3 regions of the Streptomyces sp. NPDC002809 genome follow, and region 2 is predicted to be linked to each of the others. Evidence: riboswitches for the same ligand, from Rfam matches in the RefSeq annotation. Region 2 holds a riboswitch; each other region holds the start of a gene.
What was found. A riboswitch is a leader RNA that binds a small molecule or an ion and turns the genes downstream of it on or off. The one in region 2 is predicted to bind cyclic di-AMP.
Positions count from the first base shown of each region.

Region 1 (4,932 bases), on a different contig from region 2:
CGGATGAAGATCTCTTCGAAGACGCGGGACTGGGCGTTCGTACGGTAGAAGACGGCGACGTCGCCCGCCTTCGCGTCCCCGGCGTCCGTGAGCCGGTCGATCTCGTCCGCGACGAACTGCGCCTCGTCGTGCTCGGTGTCCGCGACGTATCCGGTGATCCGGGCACCGGTGCCGGCGTTGGTCCAGAGGTTCTTCGGACGACGGCTCTCGTTGCGCTCGATGACGGCGTTGGCCGCGGACAGGATCGTCTGCGTGGAGCGGTAGTTCTGCTCCAGCATGATCGTCGTCGCGTCCGGGTAGTCCTCCTCGAACTGAAGGATGTTGCGGATGGTCGCGCCGCGGAAGGCGTAGATCGACTGGTCCGCGTCACCCACGACGCACAGCTCTCCCGGGGCGTCGGCCTCGCCCGCCGGACCCACGAGCTCGCGCACGAGGGTGTACTGCGCGTGGTTGGTGTCCTGGTACTCGTCGACCATGACGTGCCGGAAGCGGCGGCGGTAGTGCTCGGCGACGTCGGGGAACGCCTGGAGCAGGTGCACCGTCGTCATGATGATGTCGTCGAAGTCCAGGGCGTTGGCCTCGCGCAGCCGGGACTGGTACAGCGCGTAGGCCTGGGCGAGGGTCTTCTCGAAGCCGTCCGCGGCCTGGCCGGCGAAGGTCTCCTCGTCGATCAGCTCGTTCTTCAGGTTGGAGACCTTCGCCGTGAACGACTTCGGCGGGAAGCGCTTCGGGTCGAGGTCGAGATCGCGGCAGACCAGGGCCATGAGGCGCTTGGAGTCGGCGGCGTCGTAGATCGAGAACGACGAGGTGAAGCCGAGCCGCTTCGACTCGCGGCGCAGGATCCGTACGCACGCGCTGTGGAAGGTCATGACCCACATGGCGTTGGCCCGCGGCCCGACGAGCTGCTCGACGCGCTCCTTCATCTCGCCCGCGGCCTTGTTGGTGAAGGTGATCGCCAGGATCTGGCCCGGGTGCACCCCGCGCTCGGCCAGCAGGTGGGCGATGCGGTGGGTCAGCACACGGGTCTTGCCCGAACCGGCACCGGCGACGATGAGCAGCGGGGACCCGGCGTGCACGACGGCTGCGCGCTGCTCGGTGTTCAGCCCGTCGAGCAGCGCGGCGGCGTCGACGACCGGGCGGTGGGCACCGTCGCGGTAGTACGCGTCGCGGGGCGGCGGGGGCCCGTCGAATACGCCTGCGAAGAGGTCCTCCGGCACCGCTTCGGGTGCGGAGTCCTCGGGGGGCGGCGGGGGCCCTTCCTCCGTGTGCTGGAGGCCGGCCAGGAAACTGTCGTCAAAGAGGCTGCTCATCGCCTCCCGAGTCTAGGCGTGCGCACTGACACTCCGGGCCCGAGTGACCAACCACGCACTCGCGACCGGACACACAGAGCAAGCGGCGGACCGCACGGAGTGGGGGAATTCCGGCCCCACCTGCTCCGCAGCGCCCCGATCCGTCGAGGTCACGAAAATGTATCGGGCATATCGAACATCAACCTTCACAACGACACCATGAGTTGGCTAGCGTGCTCGTTCGGGCGGCCCGTACCCCCAGAGGCGATCCACGCCGAGCGGGCGTCCACGCCGAATCCGGGCTCCGCGTCAGGAGTCGGGAACCGGGGACCCACACGCATCACCGGGGTGAATCGGTCCGAATCCCCCACCAGGACCGTAGGGCAGCCTTCCGTTCCGCCCGAACCCGACAGCTAACCCGGTAGGCGGTCCACGGAAGGAGATGCCGGCCTTGGCGTCGCATCGCAAACCGCGCACCCTGGTGCGCAACACCGGCCCCGCCGTCGGGCTCACGACGGCCGCGCTGGCGTCGGTGACTCTGCTGTCCACGCAGAGCGCACTGGCCGCCCCGGCCCCCAAGCCCAGCATCGAGGACGTGCAGAAGAAGGTCGACGACCTCTACCGCCAGGCGGGCACCGCGACCCAGCAGTACAACCAGGCGAAGGAAGCGACGACCAAGCAGCGCTCCAAGGTGGACACCCTGCTGGACGATGTCGCCCGGCGCACCGAGAAGCTGAACGAGGCCCGCAGGACACTCGGCACCTATGCCGCCGCCCAGTACCGCGGCGGCGCCCTCGCTCCGACCGCCACCTTCTTCCTGGCCGACGACCCGCAGTCGTTCTTCGACCAGACCCACCTCATGGACCGGATGACCGAGCGCCAGACGCGCGCCGTGTCGGACTTCCGTACGCAGCAGGCGAAGGCGTCCAAGCAGCGGGCCGAGGCCGTGGTGAGCCTGGAGACGCTCACCGAGTCGCAGGCGACGCTGCGCACCAGCAAGCAGAACGTCCAGACGAAGCTGTCCGAGGCCCGCAGCCTGCTGTCGAAGCTGACCGCCGAGGAGAAGGCGCGCCTGGCGGAGCTGGAGCGCAAGAAGGAGGCGGAGGCCGAGCGCAAGGCGGCGGAACTGGCGAAGAAGCAGGCCGCCGCGAAGGCCGAGGCCGCCCGCAAGGCCGCGGAGGCCGCCAAGGAGGCCGGCACCGGGAGCGGGAACGGTACGGACACGGGGAGCGGCACCGGCTCGGGTTCGGGTTCGGGTTCGGGGACCGAAGCCTCGACCAAGGCCGAGAAGGTCATGGCGTTCGCCAGGGCGCAGCTCGGCAAGCCGTACGTCTGGGGAGCCACCGGCCCGGCCTCGTACGACTGCTCGGGGCTCACCCAGGCGGCCTGGAAGGCGGCCGGCGTCGACATTCCGCGGACCACCTGGGACCAGGTGAACGTCGGCACCCGGATCGCCACGGCGGATCTGCAGCCCGGGGACCTGGTCTTCTTCTACGACGACATCAGCCACGTCGGCATCTACAAGGGCGACGGCATGATGATCCACGCGCCGAAGCCGGGGGCGAACGTGCGCGAGGAGTCGATCTTCTACATGCCGATCTACGGGAGCGTGCGACCGGGCTGACCTCTCCTCGCCCTCGTCGCGAAAACGCCGCTGCCCGGACCCCATGGGTCCGGGCAGCGGCGTGAGCGAGGGCTCAGGTCCAGAGCGTGGCGATGAAGATGTTGACGATCGTGAGTCCACCGACCGCGGCGAAGAGGCCCTTGTCGACCTTCTCCTCGTCGCGCTTGACGTAGACGAGCCCGAGGATCACGACCAGGATCAGCAGCTTGATGCCGATCTTGACGTTGTTCACGGGGTGGTCGTCGGCCTGGTCGAGCCCGACCAGCGCGATTCCGGTGACCAGCATGGTCAGCGCGCCGTGCAGCATGGCCGGGACGAACCGTGCCGTGCCCGCGCCCATCGCCTTCATCTGGGTGAGGAACCCGCCCAGCAGGGAGGCGATGCCGATGATGTGCAGGGCGACGAAGACATCGATGAGTACACGCATGGTTCCGCAGCCTAGCCCCGGCCATATCAGCACTCCGCAGCCCGGTCGGCCTAAGTGACCACTTGACCGCGAGATGCACCAATTGCCTGACTCTGGTGCAATTTTTCCGATCATCCGGCGACAATGCAACGCCAAATTAAGACAATAGGCGTCATTACAACTCTTTCCCGTGTCCCGGGTTTAGCGTCCCTGTGCAGGTGGCCGGTACACCGCCGATCCGCACCCGGACGGCGTTCCCGGTCACCCCGCCGAGGTTCCGGCGGCGGGCCGCTCCCCCTGTTGGCGGCCCGCCGCCGGGCCGGGCGGGCCCGTCGGTAGACCCCGGCGGGCCGTCGAAAGGAAGGACGCCCGCCCTCGTGGCAGCGCACCGGAAGCCCAAGCAGCGCCCGTACACCGGCTCTGCTGCCCGCACCGCAGCGACGCTCGCCCTCGCCGGGGCCGCGACCGCCGCCGCGTTGCCGGGATCCGCGCACGCCGATCCGGCGCCGACCCCCGCGCAGGTGAAGGCCGAGGTGGACCGGCTGTACCGGGAGGCGGAGGTCGCCACGGAGCAGTACAACGGCGCGAAGGTGAAGGCGGCCGCCACCGCCAAGTCCGTGGACGCCCTGCGCGACGAGGCCGCCCGCAGGACCGACCGGCTCAACGCCGCGCGCGACGCGCTGGGTTCGTACGCCGCCGCGCAGTACCGCTCCGGGGGCATCGACCCCGCCGTGCAGTTGGCGCTCTCCTCGGACCCCGACCAGTACCTCCGGCGCGCCTCGTACGTGGACCGGGCCGGCGAGCGGCGCGCCACCGAGGTCCGTGCCGTGCAGCGCCAGGTCGCGGACGTGGCCCAGGTCCGCGCCGAGGCCGCCGGCCGGCTGACCGAGCTCGCCGCCCGCCAGGCCGCCCTGCGGAAGCACAAGGCGACGGTCCGCACCAAACTCGCCGAGGCCCGGCAGCTGCTGGCCCGCCTCTCCCCCGCCGAGCGCGCCTCCTACGACGCCTCCGAGGGCGGCCGCGGCGACGCCCACGCCGACCGCAGCGCCCCGCGCGGCGCGGTCCGGGCACCCAACGCCCGCGCCGCGGAAGCTGTCGCCTTCGCGTACACCGCGCTCGGCAAGCCGTACGTGTGGGGCGCCACCGGCCCCTCCTCGTTCGACTGCTCCGGCCTCACCCAGGCCGCCTACCGCTCCGCCGGCCTCTCGCTCCCCCGGACCACGTACACCCAGATCAACGCGGGCAAGCGCGTCTCACGTTCCGAACTCGCTCCTGGGGACCTGGTGTTCTTCTACTCGGGCATCACCCACGTCGGCCTCTACATCGGCAACGGCCAGATGATCCACGCACCGCGCCCGGGAGCCCCGGTCCGCGTCGCACCGATCGACCAGATGCCCTTCGCGGGAGCGACCCGGGTGGCATGAGCCCGGCGCCGCCCCGGGTGCCGGTCGGGCTAAGCTCCCGGCTTCCGACCCGAACGGCCAGAAGGACAACCGCACATGCCCATGGACGCAGACGTCCAGAACCATGCCCGTACGCTCACGCTCCGCTCCCCGGACCATGTCCGGGTCGGCCCGTTCGTGATCCGCTACAACCCGAACTGGTCCCTCAAG
Region 1 is NZ_JBEOVJ010000062.1:18,420-23,351, forward strand. Features, by position in the region: gene pcrA (DNA helicase PcrA) at 1-1,310, opposite strand, end outside; cyclic di-AMP (ydaO/yuaA leader) riboswitch at 1,569-1,733, shown strand; gene ABT025_RS28700 (C40 family peptidase) at 1,732-2,913, shown strand; gene ABT025_RS28705 (hypothetical protein) at 2,987-3,340, opposite strand; gene ABT025_RS28710 (C40 family peptidase) at 3,697-4,743, shown strand; gene ABT025_RS28715 (GNAT family N-acetyltransferase) at 4,819-4,932, shown strand, end outside.
Region 1: it holds a riboswitch for cyclic di-AMP, as region 2 does, so the genes downstream of both, ABT025_RS28700 (C40 family peptidase) here and ABT025_RS15900 (M23 family metallopeptidase) in region 2, are expected to answer to the same signal.

Region 2 (4,932 bases):
GACGCTGCCGCTGTACGACGTCTTCGCCGGCGGAGTGCTGGAGCGCATACCGGCGCTGCCGCCGCCCTCGGCCGCCGCGGCCGGTACTCCGGGAGCCCGGGGCGACTGAGGACAGCGGACTCTCAGAGCGGCAGCAGGTCGGGCCGCTTGGCCTCCACGTGGTCTCCCGAGGACTCGCCGCGCAGCCGGCGTCCGATCCACGGCACCAGGTACTCGCGTGCCCAGTGGATGTCGTCGCGCCGCACTTCGAGCGTTCCGCGCTGTGCCTGCGGCGGCCACTCCTGGTCCGGGTCGGCGGGCACGTCGAGGCCGAGGACCTGGGCGGCGCGCAGCGCGACCCTGGTGTGCCCCTCGGGCGACAGGTGCAGCCGGTCGTTGTCCCAGGCCCGGCGGTCCTGCACCGAACGCAGGGACCAGAGGTCGAGCACCGGGCAGTCGTAGCGGTCGGCGATGGACCGCACATGGGCGGTGTAGGTGGCGATCTTGCCGCGCAGATGGCGCAGCACGGGAACGTCACGTGTGTCGAAGCCGGTGGTGACCATGACGGTGCCGACCGACCGGGTCAGCTCGGCGACCGCGCGCTCGAAGCGCTCGGCCACGTCGTCGGGGTCGGTGCCCGGCCGGATGATGTCGTTGCCGCCGGCGCAGAAGCTCACCAGATCGGGGGCGAGTTCCCTTGCGCGCGGCACCTGCTCCTCGACTATCTGGTCGAGGAGGCGTCCTCGTACGGCGAGATTGGCGTATCTGAAGTTCCCGTGCGCGGGGGCCGCGATGCCCGCCGCCGCTTCGGGGTCCGGGAGCTGGTCCGCGAGGAGTACCGCGAACCGGTCCGCCCAGCCGACGAAGGTTCCGTCCGGGCCGGGGTCACCGACTCCCTCGGTGAAGCTGTCGCCAATCGCCGCGTACGACCCGATGGCGCCCTGTCGGTTGATGACGCCCTGCTGGATGTTGTTCGAATCGTCTGCCACAAGGGCATATCCTGCACCGCCGAATGTGACCTACGCGACCGTAATACGGGGTTGACGGGTGGTGAGATAGACCACCCGGTCAGTTTTTAGTAAAGAGGGAATAAGCAGAGGGACGGTGCGCCGCCGCGCACCGTCCCTCTATGCATTGCTCAGGTCCGGTTCACCGGACCGGTGTTGCTGGATCAGACGTTGATCCCGTGCGACGCCAGGTACGCGATCGGGTCGATGTCCGAGCCGTACGCCGGGCCCGTGCGGACCTCGAAGTGGAGGTGCGGGCCGGTGGCGTTGCCGGTGGAGCCGGACAGGCCGACCTGCTGGCCCGCGGTCACGGTCTGGCCCGCCGAGACGGAGAGCGAGGACATGTGGCCGTACTGCGAGTAGTGGCCGTCGGCGTGCTTGATGACGACCTCGTTGCCGTACGCGCCGCCCCAGCCGGCGGTGACGACGGTGCCGGAGGTGATCGCCTTCACGCTCGTGCCGGTGGACACGGGGAAGTCGATGCCGGTGTGGCTGCCGCTGGACCAGTTGGCACCGGAGGCGCGGTAGGCGGTGGTGTGGTTGCCCGGAACCGGGTGGACGTAGCCGGAGTCGTTGCTCTGGGCGGCCGGGGCCGAGGACTCCTCGGACGACGAGGCGCCGGAGGAGGAAGAGGACGAGTTGGAGGCCGTGGCGGCCTTCGTCTCGGTCTTGACCGGAGCCTTGGGCGCGGCCTTCGACGGCGTGGTGGAGCCCGTGGAGGTGGTGGAGGCCTGGCTCGCGGACTTGCCGCCGAGGGTCAGCTTCATGCCCGGGAAGATCAGGCTCGGGTCGTCGCCGACGACCTTGCGGTTGTCCTGGTACAGCTTCTCCCAGCCGCCCTTGAGCTTGTGCTGGGCGGCGATCTTCGACAGGTAGTCGCCGGAGACCACGGAGTAGGACGTGGTGCCGGCCTGCTTCTTCGCGACCGGCTTGGCCGGGGTGGCGTGCGCGGCGGCCGACTTCGAGGTGGCGGGAGCGGTCTGCTCCGCGGCGTTGGCACCGGTGGCGCCGAGCAGCGGAAGCGCGATGACGGCTCCGCCGGCGCTCGCGGCGACGACGCCACGGGCGATGGTGCTGGACTTGGGACGGCGGTGCTTACCCGATATGGGCATGAAGGTTTTCCTCTCCGGCGCCTACGAGGTGAGCTGTCGGGTTCGGACTGGAGATGTCCGGTCGCGGCGGGCGCGACTTCACCCCGAGCCGGCCGGTTTCCCGGTCGGCGGCTTACCTGGTTCCCCCGCTCCTGCCACGCGGTGAGTGGGTGCGAATTCCGGGCGGCGGCAGGATTAGGCGGTCCGTCCGGATTGACAGTGAACGTAAGCGAGCCGGGACGACAGAAACAAGCCACGGGTTCCACTTCGGATTCCGCTCCGGAAATACGACACGGAATTCCGGTCACACTCCGTGGATTAAGGATCTTGAATTTCCGCGCGGCGTCCGGAATACCCCACGGCGCCGCAGCCACACACCGTCACGGATATGATCCCGCTCACGAGAGGGTGGCCATCTCCCGCACAAACAGGGCATGTTCTACCAAAAGCCCCAATACGGACATGCCTCACTCATCGGCCGTGCCGCGACCAGGAGAGCCTTGCGCCCCGGACCCTCGCAGCCGGGCACGTGGACCGTCGCGCGACCCCGGAACAGGGGCGCGACCAAGATGATTGCCCGAGGAATCAATGTCGTATCGTCACGAGAGTGGACCCGCGGGCGACACGCGCCCGCGGCAGAGCCTCCAGGAGTGACCGTGACGCAGCAGCTGCCGCAGACCCCGTCGACGGAGCCCGAGCTGGCGGGTGTCCGCAACTTCCGTGACGTGGGCGGGCTGCCCACCTCTGACGGCCGCCGGGTGCGGTACGGGCGGCTCTACCGCAGCGGTCACCTGGCACACGCCACGGCCGAGGACGCCACGTTCCTCTCCGGTCTCGGCCTGCACACCGTCTTCGACTTCCGCAACGGCGCCGACCACAAGCTGGACGGCCTGGACATCGAGCTGCCGGGCGTGCGCAACGTGAGCATCCCGCTCACCGACCCGGCCGACGGCGCGGAGTTCTGGCGGATGGTGCGCGACGGCGACATCGACGAGCTGCGGTCGATCCTGGCCGACGGCAAGGGGTCCCATCGCATGATCGCGTCGTACCGCCGGATCATCCTGGACCGCACGGCCGAGCACAGCCGGGTACTGCACGCCCTCGCCGAGGACAGCGTGCCCGCGCTGATGCACTGCGCCGCGGGCAAGGACCGTGCGGGTCTCTCCATCGCGGTGTCCCTGCTCGCCGTCGGCGTCGAACGCGATGCCATCGAGTCCGACTACCTCAAGTCCAACGACGCACACCGCCGCTACAAGGTCCGCCGCAGCGACACCTCTCCCACCGGAATGTCCGCCGAGGTGATGGAGCTGCTCAATCCGCTCTTCGGCGCCCACCCCGACTACCTCGCCGCGGCCTTCACCACCATCGACGAGACCTGGGGCAGCACCGACCGGTACCTCGCCGACGGCCTGAAGATCACCCCGCAGACACGCGAGCGGCTGCGCGAGCGCCTGCTCGACGAGGCCTGACCGGCCGGGCGGCCCGCAGCCACCGGCCGCGCACCCCCGCGACTGCCGGTGGCGCACACCCACTGCAACCGGTTGCGCATCCCAGCTCCTACCGGTTGCGCACCCCCACGGCTACTGGTTGTGCATCCCCACGGCGAACAGCAGGTAGAGGAAGCCCGCGATGACGTGCCCGGCCACCAGATAGGCGAACAGCCTGATGACGAGCCCGCGAGGCAACTTCTTCTCCTGCGGGTCGTAGTTCTTGGGCCGCCCCGGGCCGAGCGGGTCGAAGTTCTCGGAATCGGACATGACAAGTCCTCTCTGGCCATCGGCGTGCCGGTGGCGGGGGCGAAGCCTCAGCGACGGTGGATCCCGCTGCCGAGACACAGCTCGGCGGCGGGGCTCTGCAGCAGGGTGTGGACGAACAGCAGCTCGGCACCCTCGCGGTCCACGGCCGCGATCCGGTGCGGGGTGAGCGAGTCGAAGTGCGCGCTGTCCCCGGGGGCGAGGTCATGGACCGTTTCCCCGAGGGTCACCCTGAGATGCCCGGCCAGGACGTACAGCCACTCCTCGCCGGGATGGACGCGCACCAGGTCGCCCTGGGCGCCGTGCGGGACCCGGACACGCAGTGCCTGCATCGCCCGGCCGGGACCGCCGGCCTGCTGGTACATCCAGCCGTCGGCCTCGGCTCCCTCGAACCTGCGGCCGCGGACGATCGCGTCACGTTCCGGGGGGATCTCGCCCAGCAGCTCGGAGACCGTCGTACCGTAGATTCTGGCAAGTCCGAGCAGCATGGGCAGCGACGGCTGGCGCCGGCCCGTTTCGAGCCGGGACAGGTGGGCGGGCGAGAGCCCGGCCCGCTGGGCGGCCGTCTCCAGGGTGAGACCACGGCTGCGGCGCAGGTCGCGCAGGCGGGGCGCGACCCCGGGCAGCTCGTCGGCCACCCCTCCTTCTGGAGGATTCATGCTTCCATTGGGCCAGGAACTTTCCTCGGAGGCAAATTTCTTGCCTCCGAGGCAAAAGCCGGAAGCCCCGGTCCGCCACCCGGGCCCGGCCGACGGATCCGCTGCTGATCAGCGGTTGGCGACGGCCTGCTTCACCAGGGTCCGCCCGAAGTCCCACATCAGCCCGCCGCCACTGTGCGCGTCGTCCATCACGGCCGTGAAGGCACTCACAAAGCGGTCCACGTCCGCGTCGTCGATCACCAGCGGCGGAATCAGCTTGATCACTTCGAGATGGTCTCCGGAGACCTGGGTCAGGATCCGGTGCTTCTGGAGCAGCGGCACGACGACCATCTGCGCGAAGAGCCCCTTGCGGGCCGCCTGCAGCATGGTCCAGCGGCTGCGCAGCTTGAGCGAGCTCGGCCGGCCGAACTCGATGCCGATCATCAGCCCGCGCCCCCGCACC
Region 2 is NZ_JBEOVJ010000022.1:30,566-35,497, reverse strand. Features, by position in the region: gene ABT025_RS15910 (STM4011 family radical SAM protein) at 1-109, shown strand, start outside; gene ABT025_RS15905 (SGNH/GDSL hydrolase family protein) at 123-968, opposite strand; gene ABT025_RS15900 (M23 family metallopeptidase) at 1,151-2,098, opposite strand; cyclic di-AMP (ydaO/yuaA leader) riboswitch at 2,104-2,260, opposite strand; gene ABT025_RS15895 (tyrosine-protein phosphatase) at 2,734-3,546, shown strand; gene ABT025_RS15890 (DUF6126 family protein) at 3,658-3,834, opposite strand; gene ABT025_RS15885 (helix-turn-helix domain-containing protein) at 3,882-4,490, opposite strand; gene ABT025_RS15880 (aspartate aminotransferase family protein) at 4,599-4,932, opposite strand, start outside.

Region 3 (4,932 bases), on a different contig from region 2:
CGTATTGGTAGAGGCTGAGGTCGGTGCGGTCGGTCACGGCCAGCTGGTCGCCGGGGATGTCGGGGCTGAAGTGTGCCGCGGCGAGCGCGCTGCCGAACCTGGCACCGGCGGCGGGCTCCTCGGCCTGCAGCCAGTCGCTGTCCACGCCGGAGAGCCCCTTGGCGGAGCCCCAGAGGACGACGACGCCGCCGGCGTCGGTCACCGGTTCGAGGTTCTCGCCGGGGAGGCCGACGACCGCGTCGTCGTACCCGTCCCCGTCCAGGTCGCCCGAGGCCAGGGCGCGGCCGAAGCCGTCCCCCGCCTCGGCGGCGCCCGGCACCCCGGTGGTGTTCTGGCTGAGGACGGCGCCCCGGGTGGTACCGATGCCGCCCGGCCCGCCGTACTGCACGGTCACATAGCCCGCGCCCTTCTTGCCGCCGATGGTCCCGCCGGGCGCGCCGATGAGCACGTCCTCGTAGCCGTCGCCGTTGAAATCGGAGTTGCGGTCGTCCGCGTGTGTTCCGCCGGGGGTGCCGGCGTGGGCGGAGGGCGCGACGGCGGCGGCCCCTGCCATCAGGAGAAATGAGGCCGCGACAACGACGGCCGGACGGTGGGCGCGCACGAGCGGCTCCTCGGTTCAAGGATGACCGGGCGAGGGCCTGCCGGACCGCGATCTGCCCCCAGGCCCCTGATCCGGGGGACGCCGGAAGGAGCCCGTTGTCCTCCCGGCGCCCTGTTGGACAGGCTCTGCGGCACAAGGGTTGTACGGCATCGCGAAAGGGGTGGAGGGGAGCAGTTCAGCTCCCTTCCACCCCTGTTCACGGTTCCGCCCGGAGGCGGGGGACCGCAGTGGCTCAGTAGGCCCCGAAGACGTTGTCGATCGAGCCGTACGTGGCGGCCGCGTAGTTGCACGCGGCGGTGATGTTGGCGACGGGGTCCAGGATGTCCAGCGAGGTGCCGGGCACGTGGTAGGCGTCGAACGTGGGCTGGATGACCTGGAGGAGGCCCTTGGACGGGGTGCCGGCGGCGGCGTTCGAGTCCCAGTTGTTGACGATCTGGGGGTTGCCCGAGGACTCGCGCATGATGTTGCGGTGGATGCTGTCGTAGCTGCCGGGAATGCCGTTCTCGGCCATGACGGCGAGGGACTCCTTGATCCAGCCGTCGAGGTCGTCGGTGTACGCCGTCGCGGTCTGCGCGGGGGTGGTCGCGGCGGTCTCCACGGCGACGGGCGTCGCCGTCCGCTGGGAACGGTCGGCGCGGTCGGTGCTCTCGGCCCGGTCGGCCGACGGCTGCGAGGCGCTGCCGGAAGTGTTCTCCGCCTTGAACTCGCTCTTGGTCGCGGCCTCGGGGGCTGCGGCCGCGGACTTGGCGCCGATGGTCAGCTTCAGGCCCGGGTGAATGAGGTCGGGGTTGCCGCCCACCACACTCCGGTTGTCCTGGTAGAGACGCTCCCAGCCGCCACTGAGGGAATGCCCTCGGGCGATCTTGGAAAGCGAATCACCGGAGACCACTGAATAGGTGGTGGATTCGGTCTTCTGTGCGGCAATTTCCTTGCCGGTCACGGAAGTCGGGGCTGCGGCCTTTTCCGCGACGACTGCCTGAGCGGGGGAGGCAGAAGCCGATCCGGCCGCGATCAGGGGGAGTGCGAGGACGACTCCTCCTGCGCTCACGGCGATGAAACCGCGGGTCAGGGAAGTGGACTTGGAACGACGGTGCTGACCCTTGAAGGGCATGGCGCTTTTCCTCTCCGCCGCCTGCGAGGTGAGCTGTCGGGTTCGGACTGGAGATGTCCGGCCGCACATGGCGACTTCACCCCTAGCCGCTCCGGATTCCGGACCGGCGGCAAACCTGGGTCCCCCGCTCCTGCCGCACGTGATGTGGTCGGGTTACCGGACGGCGGCAGGATTCGGCGTTCCATCCGGATTGACGGTGACCGTAAGCGAGAAAGGGCAGGCGAAACAAGCCCGGAATTCCTGATCACAATTGATTCGCAAGATCAATCAAAGGAAATATGGGACGCCGGTCACATGCGAGCGGGTCAACTTTCTTGGCGCGACAGGGAACCGAAGCCTCCGGCCGCGCGTCCGGGACGGGAAACGTGACGCTGGCCACTGCGCCCGAAAGGGGTGATTTGCCGGATATTCAAGAGGTGTGCCCCATGGAAAAGCGACCCCGCCAGGCATTCTCGACAGTTCCGAAGAATCGCTCAATTAGGACAATAAGGGGCAGGTATCGGCTGTGCGGCCACGCCGGTCCGGCTGCGCGCCACCACGACCGGTGAGCCGTCTCCCGGGGCGCGGAGGATGTCCGCGTCGAGCGCGTACAGCTCCTTCACCAGGGCCTCGTCGACCGTCTCGCGGGGGGCACCCCGAGCGATGACCCGGCCGCCCTTCATCGCGACGAGCAGATCGGCGTAACGGGCCGCGGCGGCGAGGTCGTGCTGGACCATGACGACGGTACGGCCGGTGGCCGCGACCTCGCGGACGAGTTCCAGGACCTCGACGGCATGCCCGAGATCGAGGGCACTGGTGGGTTCGTCGAGCAGGACGACCGGGGTCTGCTGGGCGAGGACCATCGCGAGCCAGCAGCGCTGGCGCTGGCCGCCGGACAGCCGGTCGATGCGCTCGCCGGCCAGTGCGGTGGTGCCGGTGGCGTCGAGTGCGTCGCGTACCGCCTGCTCGTCCTCGCGCGACCACTGGCGCAGCAGCCCCTGGTGCGGGCTGCGGCCGTAGCGGACCAGACCGGCCACGGTGACCGCCTCGGGGGCGCGCGGCGACTGCGGCAGCAGGGCGACATGGTGGGCGGCCCTGCGCCGGCCGGTCTGCCAGATGTCCGTCCCGCCGATCAGTACCGTGCCGGACTCCGGCCGGTGGAGCCGGGCGACGGTGCGCAGCAGGGTCGACTTCCCGCAGCCGTTGGGACCCACGATCGCGACGACCTGTCCGGCGGGGACGGTGAGGCCGACGTTCTCGACGACGGGGCGGCCCGGGTATCCGGCGTGCAGGCCACGGACTTCGAGGCCCGCCTTCGTACCGGTCGGATTCTCGGTCATGTGCGGTTCACGCCTTTCCGGCGGCCGGGTCCGGCCGCAGCAGTACCCACAGGAGGAAGGGGCCGCCGAGGACGCTGGTGACGACCCCGACGGGAAGTTCGACCGGAGCGGCGACGCGTCCGATCGCGTCGGCCGCTGCGATCAGGGCTGCCCCGGTCAGCGCCGAGCCGGTGACCGGCACCCGGGTGGGGCCGGTCAGCCGCTGCGCGAGGATCGGCGCCGCCAGTGCCACGAAGGCGATGGGGCCGCCGACCCCGACGGCCGTACCCGCCAGAAGTACCGCGAGGACGAGAGCGACGGTACGCACCCGACGCAGATCGACTCCGAGAGAACTCGCCACCTCATCGCCGAAGCGCAGCAGTTGGAGGCGGTGCCCGGCCGCCAGCGAGAGCGGGACGAGGAGGAGCAGGGCCACGGCAAGCGGCATACCGGCATCCCAGTCACGCCCGTTGAGGCTGCCGACGGCCCAGAGGAACACTCCGCCCGCCGTGTTGTCGTTCTCGCGCGACATGATCAGATCGCTCACCGCGCCGATGAACGTGGAGACGCCGATCCCCGCCACCAGCAGCCGGTAGCCGGCGCTGCCCGCTCCCCCGGCGCACAGGACGACCAGGACCGCGGCGGCTACGGCACCGAGCGGCCCGAGCCACCAGTTGCCGACCATGCCGGTGGCGGACCCCGCGGCGGCCGCGACCACGGCGGCGGTGGCGCCCTCGTTGACCCCGACGAGGTCCGGCGTGGCGAGGCGGTTGCCGGCCAGGGTCTGGGTGAGACAGCCCGCGATGCCGAGCGCGGCACCGACCAGCAGCCCGGTGAGGATACGGGGAAGCCGGAACTCCCGCACGATCATGACGGTGCCTGCATCGCCGGTTCCGAGCAGTCCCGAAAGGGTCTCCGACAGGCTCATTCCGGTCGAACTCGCCATTACCGCAAGAGTGATGAGGACTGCCAGCAGCGGAAGGAGTACCGCGGCGGCGAGCGCGCTGCGCCTCGGCAGGAGCCAGGACAGCGTTCCGGTGCGGAGCACGACGCTGTCGGGAGGGGTCACGTCCGTCACGCCGGGACCCCCGCGGACAAGCGGGAGGAGCGGGCGATCCACACGAGCAGGGGGCCGCCGACGAAGGCGAGCAGCACACTGACCGGGGTCTCCCAGGGGCGGATCACGATCCGGGCGAGAATGTCCGCGACGATCATGATGTCGGCCGCGATCAGGGCGGACAGGACGAGCCCCGCGGTCATCCGCGCTCCGGCCAGCGCCCGGGCGGCGTAGGGGGCGAAGAGTCCGAGGAACGCGATGGGCCCGGCCACGGCGACGGCGCATCCGGCGAGCAGCGAGACGGCCCCGGCGACGACGAGGCGGATCCGGCCGGGGTGGTGGCCGAGCGAGCGGGCACCGTCGTCCCCCAGCCCGAGCGCCGCCAGCGGGCGGGAGCAGCCGAGCGCGGTGAGCAGGCCCACCGCGATCAGGGGCAGCAAGGGCAGCAGGTCGGAGATCTCGATGCCCGCGAGCGAGCCGATCGTCCAGTAGCGGTAGGTGTCGAAGGTGGACTGAGTACCCAGCAGAACGTAAGAGGTGAGGCCGTGGAAGGTGGCGCCCAGCGCCGATCCGGCCAGGACGAGCCGCAGCGGGGAGCCGCCGCCGCGTCCCGAAGCGGCGAACAGGAGGACTGCCGCGCTGGCGACCATGCCTCCGGCCAGGGCCCACACCAGCAACGAGGCGGGCGAGTCCGCGCCGAAGTAGGTCAGTCCCAGCACCACGGCGAAGGCGGCCCCCGAGTTGACGCCGAGGAGTCCCGTCTCGGCGAGGGGGTTGCGGGTGGCGGCCTGCAGGAGGCACCCGGCCGTCCCCAGGCACGCCCCCACCAGGACCGCGGCGAGCGTGCGCGGCAGGCGCACGTCCA
Region 3 is NZ_JBEOVJ010000068.1:15,204-20,135, forward strand. Features, by position in the region: gene ABT025_RS29850 (FG-GAP repeat protein) at 1-601, opposite strand, end outside; gene ABT025_RS29855 (LysM peptidoglycan-binding domain-containing protein) at 834-1,712, opposite strand; cyclic di-AMP (ydaO/yuaA leader) riboswitch at 1,716-1,901, opposite strand; gene ABT025_RS29860 (ABC transporter ATP-binding protein) at 2,186-3,031, opposite strand; gene ABT025_RS29865 (FecCD family ABC transporter permease) at 3,039-4,088, opposite strand; gene ABT025_RS29870 (FecCD family ABC transporter permease) at 4,085-4,932, opposite strand, start outside.
Region 3: it holds a riboswitch for cyclic di-AMP, as region 2 does, so the genes downstream of both, ABT025_RS29855 (LysM peptidoglycan-binding domain-containing protein) here and ABT025_RS15900 (M23 family metallopeptidase) in region 2, are expected to answer to the same signal.